Regions from separate parts of the Syntrophomonas curvata genome, predicted to be linked through region 3. Evidence: riboswitches for the same ligand, from Rfam matches in the RefSeq annotation. Region 3 holds a riboswitch; each other region holds the start of a gene.
What was found. A riboswitch is a leader RNA that binds a small molecule or an ion and turns the genes downstream of it on or off. The one in region 3 is predicted to bind molybdenum cofactor.
Positions count from the first base shown of each region.

Region 1 (4,213 bases), 270 kb from region 3:
TTGTTATCCTTAAACTCCGGGTTCCCGCCGCCTTCCTTTTTTTTCGGCTGATCTAACAAAAGCTGATTTACCTTATGCTCCTGCAGTTTCGGTTCCGGTTTGTTTTTTTCACCCTTAGGCGCACTATTCCCCGGTGTCTTCGAAGTCTGACCGGGAGGATGCTCATCAATCACTATCAGTTGGTTGCCTTTGCGGATAACCTTGGCGGCAGAAGGTCGGCCTTGCTGCCCGGCCACACTCTCTTTAAGAGTGGTATCGATAATTTTCAACAGCCTTTCTTCTCTTTGCTTGTCTTTTTGGTTCTTGACGGATAAGGATACACTAACCTGATTGTTTTCTCCCTTATCCCCGGCTGCCAACCCCGGCTCGCTTCCCCGCCTTTCGACTATCATATTTATCGCCTGATTCAGACTTTTCCCATTCAAGCTCAGGTCCTTCACCTCTGCTTTGGCATCAGTATTACTGGTTCTTACTGACACCACCCGATCCCAGCGATTCAGACCCAGATTGATTCCCGGGGATACGTTGGCCCTGGCCGTGACCGTAAAAAAGTCGAGACTGGTTAGGGTGATGAGAATAAAAACGGCCGCCACACTTGCATATTTTAACGCCGCATTGCTTTTTAACTGGTAAAGCTGCCCGGTTTGTAAGCGTTCCCGGGTTCTAACCCGTTTATAATCCCCGCCGGGGAGCAGCACTATGGCCCAGCCCTCTCCGGCTTCAAGCACCAGACCCTTTTCCTTGGCCATCCCTATTCTCCTTTCCCTATGACTCGATATAGGTTTTTAACAGCGGTAAATCATAAACTGCGACCAGAACGGCGGCAATGATGTATTTTCGATATCGGTCAGCAGTTTTCCGGTTTACGGCATACCTGCGCTCCAGTTCTTTTAGAGGCAGGGTTTTATTTTTCATCAACCAGGCGGTCATTTCCTCATCCCGGGCGATTTTCCAAGCGATAACCAGAGCTTTCTCCCGCGCTCTTATCTGCCTGGGCCCGCCCGCCACCAGGTCTTTAAAATCAATCTGGTAATCGCTCAGCAAACCTCTGAACCTATGTATCTCCTCCTGGCGGCTAAGGTCATCCAGGATTTCTTCCACCTGATTTTCACCGTCAAAATTGAAGTCGTCCAGCTGCGTTTCTTTTAAAAAAGAAAACGGCAGGGGGCGACGTTTTTCCTGGCGCTGATAATCAATAATGCGGCTCCGCACTACCCGGGCCAAATAGAGTAAAAAACTTCCCCGACCAGGTTCATATCTATCAAACGCTTCAATTATGGCCAGGCGGGCAATACTCGCTTCCTCGTCAAATTCATGTATATACTTGCCACAGGTTTTGGAGCTGACCCGCAGACAGAAAGGTATTATGCTGTCATATATATCGTTTAATACTTCCTTATTACCATAATGGTAGTCCCGCCAGGCAGTCTGCGCGATCGTCTCCAGTTCGCTGCTTCTGGATACCTGCATTTTGTTCCTCCCGAGGACTGTTTTATATTAAAGTCATTATAACCCTAAGCTTGCTTTGTCAGCGCACAGGCGATTTGCATTTGTGTTATTTTCCCAATCTATCCGCTATTCTTTTTGTTTATAAATACGAGGGCTTATGCTTAAAATCTGGGGTCGTCTTCAAAAATATCTCTGCCAAAGTTTTTTATAGGTGAAACAAAAATTTTTTATATTAAGGAGGAATTCGCGGAATAATTGCAGAATGCTTGTAATGAAGTAGGGGTTGGTAGATAAGCATTAGTGAAAATTTTAACAATTTTACAGTTTAATAACAATATCTTCGAGCCAATTGGCCTAAGGCTAAGTGCTATGGGCAATTGGCCGCTGGGTAAATTTTATGCCCTTAGGGTTCAAGGCGGAAACGCCTGCGCCTCCCATTTTCGGAAAGAAGATTAGGAAACATTAGGCAATTTAAAATTGGTTAATCATTATAATACCGCCTGGCCAAGGGTTTGGAGATGTATCGATATTCCCGTTGGTTAATTGCCGCTTGTCGGGTATGGTTGGGGTACGATTCAGCTCCAAAATTTATGCCAGGATCTTCTTCGGTTCCTGGCATTTTTCGAATTAGGGCTGGTCACTTCAAATACCCGCTACAGGTTATATGCCTTGTATTAGCTTAAATCGCGGCTTCCATTGCAGTTTTGGCTTTTCAAGCAATATCTGAGGAAAGGAGGGATATGGGGATGGATTATAAACAGATTATTGCCAGCTATGCGGATAAGCCTGGGGGGTTAATTGAGGCTTTTCATGCGGTACAGAAAGAATTCAGCTATGTGCCCGTCGAAGCTGTCGCTGAGGCAGCCAGAGTCTTTAATGTTCCTGCCAGCGCAGCCTACGGTGTAGCTACCTTTTACTCTATGTTTGCGGTAGAGTCCAGGGGTAAAAACGTAATTAGAATATGCGAAAGTGCGCCTTGCCATGTAGCAGGAGCCGCCGATGTTGTGGCAGCGCTGGAGAGAGAGCTGGGCATCAGAATGGGAGAGAGCACCTCAGATGGCCAGTTTGCTCTGGAGTATACTGAATGTGTCGGACAATGCCAGGCAACTCCCGTGATTACAATAAACGGCAAGCCCTATCTTGATGTAAGCCCGGGCAGGATACCATCCATTCTGGCAGAATACAAGTAGTCAATAAAAACCGGTACTAGCCATTGATTAGAAAGACTCAAGACTCCAAACATAAAGAAAGGAGGTCAAAAAATGGCCGAAGAGATGCGGATCGTATTGCGTAATTACGGCAAAATCGATCCTTTGAAAATCGAAGACTATATGGCCCAGGGGGGATATAAATCCCTGGAAAAAGCCAGCCGTATGGATAGAGAAGCGCTTATAGAAGAAGTCAAGAAATCCAATTTAAGAGGCCGGGGTGGTGCAGGCTTTAATTGCGGGCAAAAATGGTCTTTTGCTTACCGGGCCCCTGCTGATGAAAAATATGTGGTCTGCAATGCGGATGAAGGCGAACCCGGTACTTATAAAGACCGTTTGATTATGGAAAACGACCCTCACACCCTGATCGAAGGAATGGCGATTTGCGGTTATGCTATCGGAGCAAAACAAGGCTTTATATATCTGCGCGGGGAATATCCCCAGTTAATCGATATATTGAACAACGCCATCAGCCAGGCAAAAGCCAAAGGCGTACTGCAGGGATTTGACGTCGAGGTAAGAAGCGGAGCCGGGGCTTATGTCTGCGGTGAAGAAACTGCCCTGATTGAGTCGATCGAGGGCAAACGGGGTGAACCCCGTTTCAAGCCCCCTTATCCTCCATCCGAAGGTTTATGGATGAAACCGACCATAGTCAACAATGTTGAAACCTTTGCCAACATCCCGGTAATCCTTGAAAAAGGGGCCGAGTGGTATGCAGGCATCGGTGTTCCCTCCTACCCGGGAACCAAAGTATTTACTCTGACCGGGGATGTTAATAATAAAACCTTCTTTGAGGTACCAACCAATACTACCATCAGAGAAATCGTCTTCCAGTTCGGCGGCGGTATCCCGGGAGACAAGAAGTTTAAGGCCGTACAGATAGGCGGAACCTCCGGTGCATTTATACCCGATTCACTTCTGGATACGCCGGCGGCTTTTGACAATATGTCTGCTATAGGAGCTACGCTGGGCTCCGGAGCCGTTTTCGTACTTGACGAAAGCCGCGATATAGTAGATGTAACTACCCGTATTGCCAAGTTCTTTGAACACGAATCCTGTGGTAAATGCGCGCCCTGCCGGGAAGGCACCGCCCGCATGCACGAACTGATGGAATCGGTGAACAGCGGTAATGGCAGTTTAAGCGACATTGCACTTATGCAAAAACTGGGCGATGTCATGTCTATTGCCTGCCTCTGCGGTCTGGGGCAGGCAGCACCGGCGCCGGTACTCACCACCATCAAACACTTTGCAGCCGACTATAATGCCAAGTTGATGTAGGAAAGAGCGAAGGAGGGAATATAATGGTTAACTTAACGATAGACGGAATCCAAGTATCCGTTCCCGAAGGCTCAACCATCCTGCAGGCAGCTAAAGAAGTCGGTGTCAAAATTCCTACACTCTGTTATCATCCGGACCAGGCAGTAAAAGCCAACTGCCGGGTATGCGTATGTGAAGTTGAAGGAAGCAGACTTCTCCAAGCCGCCTGTGCGCAGCCGGTAATGGAAGGAATGGTTGTTAAAACCCGCACCCCCAAGGTAATAGAAGCCAGAAAAACC
Region 1 is NZ_CM129641.1:1,981,411-1,985,623, forward strand. Features, by position in the region: gene ACU70B_RS08835 (anti-sigma-I factor RsgI family protein) at 1-749, opposite strand, end outside; gene ACU70B_RS08840 (sigma factor) at 766-1,470, opposite strand; molybdenum cofactor riboswitch at 1,776-1,916, shown strand; gene ACU70B_RS08845 (NADH-quinone oxidoreductase subunit NuoE family protein) at 2,196-2,639, shown strand; gene nuoF (NADH-quinone oxidoreductase subunit NuoF) at 2,712-3,935, shown strand; gene ACU70B_RS08855 (NADH-dependent [FeFe] hydrogenase, group A6) at 3,959-4,213, shown strand, end outside.
Region 1: another riboswitch for molybdenum cofactor. It lies ahead of ACU70B_RS08845 (NADH-quinone oxidoreductase subunit NuoE family protein); the one in region 3 lies ahead of fdhF (formate dehydrogenase subunit alpha).

Region 2 (4,213 bases), 310 kb from region 3:
TCAAGGGTCGATAGCAAAATCTTCCGAGTAAAATCTCCACTCCTTGTGATAAAATTTTAAGAAAACAAAGGAGGTTCACTATGGCCGATGTAATCGACTATCAAATCTTCGGGGATGACATGCAGATCGTGGAGATCGAATTGGACCCCGGTGAAGGGGTCAGGGCTGAAGCTGGCGCCATGATGTACATGGAGCAGGGTATTCAGATGCAAACCGGAACCGGGGGCGGAATGTTCAGAGGATTTAAGCGTATGATAAGCGGCGAGAGCTTTTTTATCACTACGTTTTTAAATAACGCCAACCGCAAACAAAAAGTGGCTTTTGGCGCACCCTACCCGGGTAAAGTTATTCCCCTGGATTTGCAAAAAATGGGGGGCGGCTTTATATGTCAAAAGGACTCGTTCCTCTGTGCCGCCCGGGGTACGGAAATAGAAATAGCCTTTTCCAAACGTATCGGTGCGGGCCTGTTCGGAGGTGAAGGCTTCATCCTGCAGAGACTGGAAGGCGATGGCATGACCTTCATCCACGCCGGCGGCACCCTAATCGAGAAGAACCTTTCCCATGGAGAGGTCCTTCGGGTGGATACCGGCTGTCTGGCTGCTTTTGCCCCCAGCGTCGACTATGATATTCAGTTTATCGGCGGATTCAAAAACGCTCTCTTCGGTGGCGAAGGATTGTTTATGGCCACCCTGACCGGTCCTGGCCTGGTCTATCTGGAAAGCCTTCCCTTATCCCGTCTGGCGGACCGCATCATTGCCGCCAGTGGTATCAGCAATACCGGCGAATCCCGCGGCGTAGGCGGAATAGGAGGCCGCATACTGGGCGATTTGCTAAGCGGAGATTAGAAATCACAAGAAGAGCGTTACCTGTTTATCCCCCGGCTGTTTGGTTGCCGGGGTTTTTTATTTGAACCAAGTTGTAATCATGATGTCACTATTACACAAAAGACGAACAAAGAGGTTACAAAACCATTACATATATTTATGCCCGGTCAATTATAAGAAAAATTTACTCCCTCCATGCCCGGTCGACCTTTGTACCGGTTCTGACGTGCTGCAACCAAAAGTTGGCACGTTTATTGCTTCAAAAATGTAGCAGAAGTTCTTTGAAAAAATATCTCCGAGGCTGTTGACCTAAGGCAAAAGCTATGGATAACAGGACGTTAAGGTTTATTTGGAAACGAATAAGCCTCCCGTTGCGGAAAGGGGAATTAGTTATAACAATAATGGCGAACTGTACTCTTTAGTCAGTCGCCTTCCAACCGGAGCTGAACTATGCCCTGCGCTGGTTTAGCTTCTTTCATAATGCTGGACTACGCCTTTCCGCTGGTGCAGCATTTTTTATTTCCTCATTAATCAGTTCCTATAACCTCAGTAATAAGTCCTCAAGGAGGTGGTATCAGATTCAGGATAATTACCGGGGTAAATATCTGTATTAAAGCAAAAGAGGATTAGAGAATTTGGAGGTGCATTATTGATGAAAAAAGTATGGGATGACAGCTACAAACTATTCATCGATGGAAAATGGATTGACGGTTCGGAAGGTAAGACCTTTAAGGCTTATTGCCCTGCCAATGGCGAATTCTTGGCCACCTGCGTAGACGCCGGCAAGGAAGATGTGGATATGGCGGTAAACGCGGCCTGGAAAGCATTTGCCGGCTGGAAGGATGTCAGCCCGCAAGAAAAATCTACAATCCTGTTAAAAATTGCCGACCTGATAGATGAGAACAAAGAAAAACTGGCTATGGTAGAGACCATGGATAATGGCAAACCCATCCGGGAGACCTTGAACATAGACGTACCTCTGGCATCTGACCACTTCCGTTACTTTGCCGGCGCCATCAGAACCGAAGAGGGCGAAGCGGTTATGATTGACAAGGACCATATGAGCATCATTCTGCGCGAACCTATCGGTGTGGTGGGACAAATCATCCCCTGGAACTTCCCCTTCCTGATGGCTGCCTGGAAAATAGCTCCGGCTCTGGCGGCAGGCGACTGTGTAGTAATCAAGCCGTCCTCAACCACTTCCCTCAGCATCCTCGAATTTGCCAAACTGCTGGAACAAGTCCTGCCTCCGGGTGTGGTAAATGTAGTAACCGGTAGAGGCTCCACCACCGGCAATTATATGCTGGAGCATCAGGGCTTTACCAAGCTGGCTTTTACCGGCTCTACCGAAGTAGGTTATCAAATTGCCGATGCGGCTGCCAAAAAGCTTATTCCGGCTACCCTGGAACTGGGCGGCAAATCAGCTAACATCTATTTCCCCGACTGCCCGTGGGACAAGGGCATTGAAGGCGTAGCCATGGGCATCCTCTTTAACCAGGGCCAGGTTTGCTGTGCCGGCTCCCGGGTATTTGTCCATGAAGACATTTACGACCGCTTCCTTGCCGATATGATTTCACTGTTCAGTAAAGTCAAGGTCGGCCTTCCCTGGGAACAGGATAGCATGATGGGATGTCAGGTTAACGAAGACCAGTTGCAAAAGATACTTAACTATGTTGAAATCGGTAAAAAAGAAGGTGCCCGCCTGGCCTACGGCGGAAAGAAATTAAACGACAATGGCCTGGACAAAGGCTGCTTCATGATGCCTACCATCCTGGCCGACGTTACCAACGACATGAGAGTGGCCCAGGAAGAAATATTCGGGCCGGTAGTATGCGTAATCAAGTTCAAAGACGAAGACGAAGTCATCAAGATGGCCAATGACAGCGAATATGGATTAGGCGGTGCAGTTTGGACCAAAGACATCAACCGGGCCCTGCGGGTAGCCCGAGCAGTACAAACCGGCCGTATGTGGGTAAACAACTACAATAACCTGCCGGCCCATGCTCCCTTTGGCGGATACAAAAAATCCGGAATTGGCCGCGAAACCCATAAGATGATGCTGGAACACTACAGCCAGAAAAAGAACATCTTCATAAGCCTCAGTGAAGCTAAACTAGGCCTGTACTAAAAAACCGGTCATCCCGGCTGGCTTTTCTTAAGTCAGCCGGGATAAATCCCCTGAACGGGTTGAATCAGGCAACGCGGAAAATTAAGGGGCTGTATATAATGAAGGTTATAATTGCAAGTAAAGACGACATGCGAGCCCGTGCCATGGCGGTTGAGTTGAACCGGCGTCTGGCGATCTATGGGGTGAAATCGGAACTCATAGAGAAACCCCTTTCTGCAGCTATCAAGCATGCCGATTTGGCTATCGTGCTGGGCGGAGATGGAACCATACTGAGAGTCGCCCATTGGCTGGCCGGGAAGGAAATTCCCATTCTGGGGGTAAATTTCGGCCGGGTAGGCTTTTTGAGCAGTATAGAACCGGAACAGTTATGGCCGGCTCTTGAATTATTAATTAAAGGCCGATACCAGGTAGAAGCAAGAACTATGCTTGCGGTCAGCGTTCAAAAAGGCAAGGACGTCCGCTTAATGGAACCGGCGCTGAATGACATGGTAATCAAGGTGATCAGCCCCCAGGTGATGGAAATAGAATTACGGATTAACAACAGCCCTGCGAAACACCTGCGGGGGGATGGAATAATATGTGCTACTCCAACCGGATCTACTGCCTATTCACTATCAGCCGGGGGGCCGGTAGTAGATGCAAGCCTCCCTGCGCTGCTGATAACCCCGATATGTACCCAGTTAAAATTATTGCCTCCCGTGGTGGTAAATGCAGACGCGCAGATTAATTGCAAAATTATCAGCCCTCATCCCGCCTGCCTGGCCGTCGACGGGGAAGTGAAAACAACCCTGGATAGAGGAGACAGAGTCAGAATATGCCAGGCTTCTGAAGCAGCACATATTATTCACATTGACCTGCAGCCGATAAGCAAGGATACTGGTAGTAACCTTGAAAATGTAGATAGCCTGCCTTCGCTATCGATTATATAAACAGGTCTTATCCCGCAACTGAAGAGGAAAGGGGAGGGTTAGCATAAATATGCTATGCAATTGTCACGACAAAAACCGGCTCCAGGATACAATAACCGATGATTCGGTTGATTTGAGCAAATCAGCTGACGTGCTGGGTACATACCGTGACCAGGCCGGCAGTCTGGTTACCGTCCTGCAAAAAGCGCAGGACATCTACGGGTACCTGCCGCTTACCGTACTACGCCATATAGCCCGGGAAATGAACCTGAAACCGGCCCGGGTGTACGGTGTAGCTACCTTCTACACCCAGTTTCGTTTAACCCCGGTAGGAAAATATGTAATCCTCTTGT
Region 2 is NZ_CM129641.1:1,943,500-1,947,712, reverse strand. Features, by position in the region: gene ACU70B_RS08665 (TIGR00266 family protein) at 81-845, shown strand; molybdenum cofactor riboswitch at 1,106-1,224, shown strand; gene ACU70B_RS08660 (aldehyde dehydrogenase family protein) at 1,477-2,952, shown strand; gene ACU70B_RS08655 (NAD(+)/NADH kinase) at 3,051-3,881, shown strand; gene nuoE (NADH-quinone oxidoreductase subunit NuoE) at 3,931-4,213, shown strand, end outside.
Region 2: another riboswitch for molybdenum cofactor. It lies ahead of ACU70B_RS08660 (aldehyde dehydrogenase family protein); the one in region 3 lies ahead of fdhF (formate dehydrogenase subunit alpha).

Region 3 (4,213 bases):
TGCCCCAGGCTTTTTCAAATTTTTCCTTTATTTCAGGTACGGTTACATTCTGGTAGCCGGAGTAGACATTGGGCAGGGCTCCCTGGTCACAGGCTCCCTGAACGTTGTTCTGTCCGCGGATAGGACAAACGCCGACCCCGGGACGGCCCAGGTGCCCGGTCAGCATGGCCAGGTTGGCACAGCTCATAACATTACGGGTTCCGCAAATGTGTTCGGTTATTCCCAGGGTATAGAAAAGCATAGCCTTGTCGGTAGTGGCATAGAGGCGGGCAACAGCATACAGATCCTCAACGGAAATGCCGGTTATCTCAGCAACCTTTTCCGGAGGATAGTTTTCTGCTATAGCTTTCATTTCTTCATAGTTTTCGGTGCGTTCTTCTATAAATTTCTTGTCTTCCAGGCCTTCTTTGATAATGATATGCATGAGTCCGTTGAGAAGAGGAATATCGGTACCCGGATTCTGACGCAGCCAGTAGTCGGCTTCATCGACCAGGTCTATGTGGCGCGGGTCACAGACGACCAGTTTGCAGCCGTTGCGGGCTGCCTGTCGCATTTTGTAGCCAATAACCGGGTGAGCTTCCGTAGTATTGGTTCCTATAAGGAACATGAGCTCGGCGTCGGTGGAAATCTCATTGATGGAATTGGTCATAGCGCCGCTTCCGAATGTAGTGGCCAGACCGGCCACAGTCGGCGCGTGTCAGGTTCGGGCGCAGTGGTCGACGTTATTGTTGCCCATAACTGCGCGGGTAAATTTCTGAACCAGGTAGTTCTCTTCATTGGTACAGCGGGCAGAGCTCAGAGCGGCAAAAGAGCCCGATCCGTATTTTTCTTTAATCTCACCAAAACGTTTTGCTATCAGGTCGAAGGCTTCCTCCCAACCGGCTTCTTCAAATTGCCCGTTTTTCTTGATCAGCGGGGTGGTAAGCCTCTTTTCGTTATAAATGTAATCCCAGCCAAAACGGCCTTTTATACAGAGCCGGCGCTGGTTTACCGGGCTGTCCGGATTGGACAGAACGCCGATTACTTGGCCGTCTTTTACCGCCAGGTCAAAATTGCAGCCCGTTCCGCAGAAGGGGCAGGTGGTTCTGACCCGTTCGATCTCCCACCGACGGCCTTTGCCGGCCATACTCTTTTCCTGCAGGGCTCCGGTCGGACATACGGCCACACACTGTCCGCAGAAAACACAACTTTCGGAATCGATATAATCCACATCGCCGGCAGTAGTAGCCTTGCGCCGGAACCCGCGGTTAATATAACTCAGGTTATCGGCGCCGGTTAATTCTTCACAGGCCCGGACACAGGCGCCGCAAAGAATACATTTGTTGAGGTCACGGATAATAAAAGGATTGGAATCGTCTATGGCATAATCGTGCTTTTCTCCCTGGAAGGGACTTTCTTTGATCCCATACTTGTAGCAGTAGTCAGCCAGCTTGCAGTCGCCCAGTTTATCACAGGTCATGCAATCCAGGGGATGATTGGCCACCAGTAATTCCAGAATGGTGCGCCTGGCTTCCGCGATGTCCGGGGACTCCGTATGCACTACCATGCCTGGACTAACCGGGGTTACACAGGATGCCGGGAAAAGACGATTTCCTTCCACTTGTACTACGCAAAGGCGGCAGGCTCCCAGGGGTTTTAACTCCGGGTCATAGCAGAGCCGGGGGATTTCTATCCCTATCTGGTCGGCTGCCTGCATTATAGTAGTACCTTCCGCAACTTCAACCTCCTTTCCATCAATGATCACTTTGACCATTCCCACTCCGATCACTCCTTCCATAACTCTTGCTTGCTCTCAAGTCAGATAAAAAAACAAAAAAACCCCCGCCTAACCTGGAGGTTCAAATAATTGCACCGGATACAGCTAAAAGAAGTCCAGAAATAGCAATTATCTGGTCCTTATCAGGCGGTCTCGGGCTCCTTTCCAAAATCGGGAGGCGAACCTGTTTCCAGATTCACCCTATCGGCTTTACACCATGGCTTTACGGCTTTAGGCATACCAAGCTCGGAGCAATGTAAAACGGCAGGCCTTTCTTCAATCCCCCCTCCCTTAATCATTCGCCAGACAGAGAATTCCCCGCCCGGTTATTTATCCATATACACAGAAAACAGGTATCCGTACCGGCAAAAAGCACATACAGCTACCTGTTTTGATAAAAACAAATAGTTATATTGCAACTCCTTTCCACAATACGGGGAGGCACAGGCGTTTCCCTCTGCACCCAGGCCTTTTAGCCATAGTAAATCACCTTAGGTTAAAAAGCTCGGAGCAACTTGTTTGTATAAAAGACAGGCTAGTGACAAAAAAGTACGCTACACCCGTCCCACGATAGAACGTTTATCAGGTACTCCTTTCCACAGTACATGGAGGCACAAGGTGTTCCCCTCTACCCATAGGCCAAAGCCCCAGTCCGACAGCCCGGAGCTTGTCTCCTGACCGGAGCCGGGTCATAAAAGACAGGGTACTGGTAAAAAGCACACTACACCTCTCCAAATAAAACAGACGGATAATGTGCTCCCTTCCGCAAACGGGGAGGCGTTTCCCCCGGTACCCAGCCCAGTAACCCTGGCTGGCAAAATTTGGGCTAAAAGGCTCAGAGAAAGAAATCTTGATTTTTTGCAATATTTCTAAATTTATAGTAAATATTTGTAATTATTCTAGGAGAAGTCGGAATTTATGTCAAACCATTTAATGGTAAGTATAAAATTAATTTATACTCCGCATGATAAGAATTAGATATCAGAACGTTTAATGCATGAAATTTGGCCTATATGTTTTTACGATGGGTTTAATAAAGAAATTTTATATCGTTTTAATACGGTTATGAAGTTCAGGAGATTTACAACAGCTGGTTCTCCTGACCCTCTGCTTTCTGAATCATCCGTATCCTCGACGGACAACCGGTATCTGCACGTTGACCGCCTCCGATTCATGATAATCCTTACCAATTACTCTCATTACTTCCCGCCCTGCGGTGGAGCGTAACGTCAACCGGGTTGTTCGTTCTGTCCGCACATGCCCTCGCCGTTCAATATGATGTCCAGCATGTCCCCGGACACTTGATAATTAAAGATTTTTTGATAAAAATCCTGGGCTTCCTGCTTGATATTTATATCCGGAAAGCGTTCGGGATAAAGCAGATGCGCAGTCCACATTACGGCCAGCGGTGTTTCCACCCCCTCGGCATTACCCCAGCGGGATATGCCGCCGGGCATCTGATAAACCCTGCTTTCTTTTACCGCCTTTAAGGGGGACCACCGGAAACTGCCGCTGATATATTTTGCTGTCTCAGGTTCATTTACCAGGATCACATCCGGGTCCCACTGCAGTATCTGTTCCAGGCTGGCAGAATTCTTGCCTCCAAAATGCCGCAAAGGCTGATCCACCGATACATTTATGGCTCCAGCTGTCTGGGTCCAATCAGCTGCCAAAGTGTCCGGCCCATCCGTATCAGTGGCTTCGTCCGTTGCGCGGTAGACCCGCACCCGCTCTGCTTCAGGAATAGTTGCCGCCACTTTCCGGACCTTATAAATACAATTCTGATAGTAATCGTTATATAGCTTCCCCCGCTCTGCTGCCCCCAGAGCCTGAGCGATAACCGTAACAGCATGCTGCTGTTCCTCTATACCGGAGTAGTCCACCGCCAGGTAAGGAATATTGGATTTTTCCAGTTTTTTCGCTTCGGCCGGATCGGCTGCGGTACTGTTTTTAACCAATACCACATCCGGGTCGGCTTTAAGTAACTCTTCAATATCTATAGAGCCTTCTGCAACGGGTACCAGCGCCCGGCTTATGTCCGGATAGATTTCATTCAGCAATACATCTTGCTTCAGATCATCAGGTACGGCAACAATTTTGTCACCCTGGCCCAGCATAGCGGTCGCATACCCCGCAAAAGCATATAAACAGGCCACCCGTTCAACTTTAGCCGGGACTTGCACCCGGCGATCCAAGCAGTCGGTGACGGTAATAGTTTTCCCCCCACCGTCCTGGTTGGCCCGCCAGTAACGTAATCCCATAACCGCCAGCAGGATTATCAATAATATTAACATCAGCCGGAGATATTTTCTGTCAGTCACTGTTTTCCCCTCCTAATTATTGATTATTTCTTCGGCATACTTAATGGAGCCGCTTGGCTTGACAAGATGGAGGAATCCAGCGGGCAGGCAATCACCCTGATACTAACATTATATAAGATTAAAATGTTTTTTCCAC
Region 3 is NZ_CM129641.1:2,253,225-2,257,437, forward strand. Features, by position in the region: gene fdhF (formate dehydrogenase subunit alpha) at 1-1,759, opposite strand, end outside; molybdenum cofactor riboswitch at 1,899-2,020, opposite strand; molybdenum cofactor riboswitch at 2,160-2,279, opposite strand; gene ACU70B_RS10155 (ABC transporter substrate-binding protein) at 2,986-4,077, opposite strand.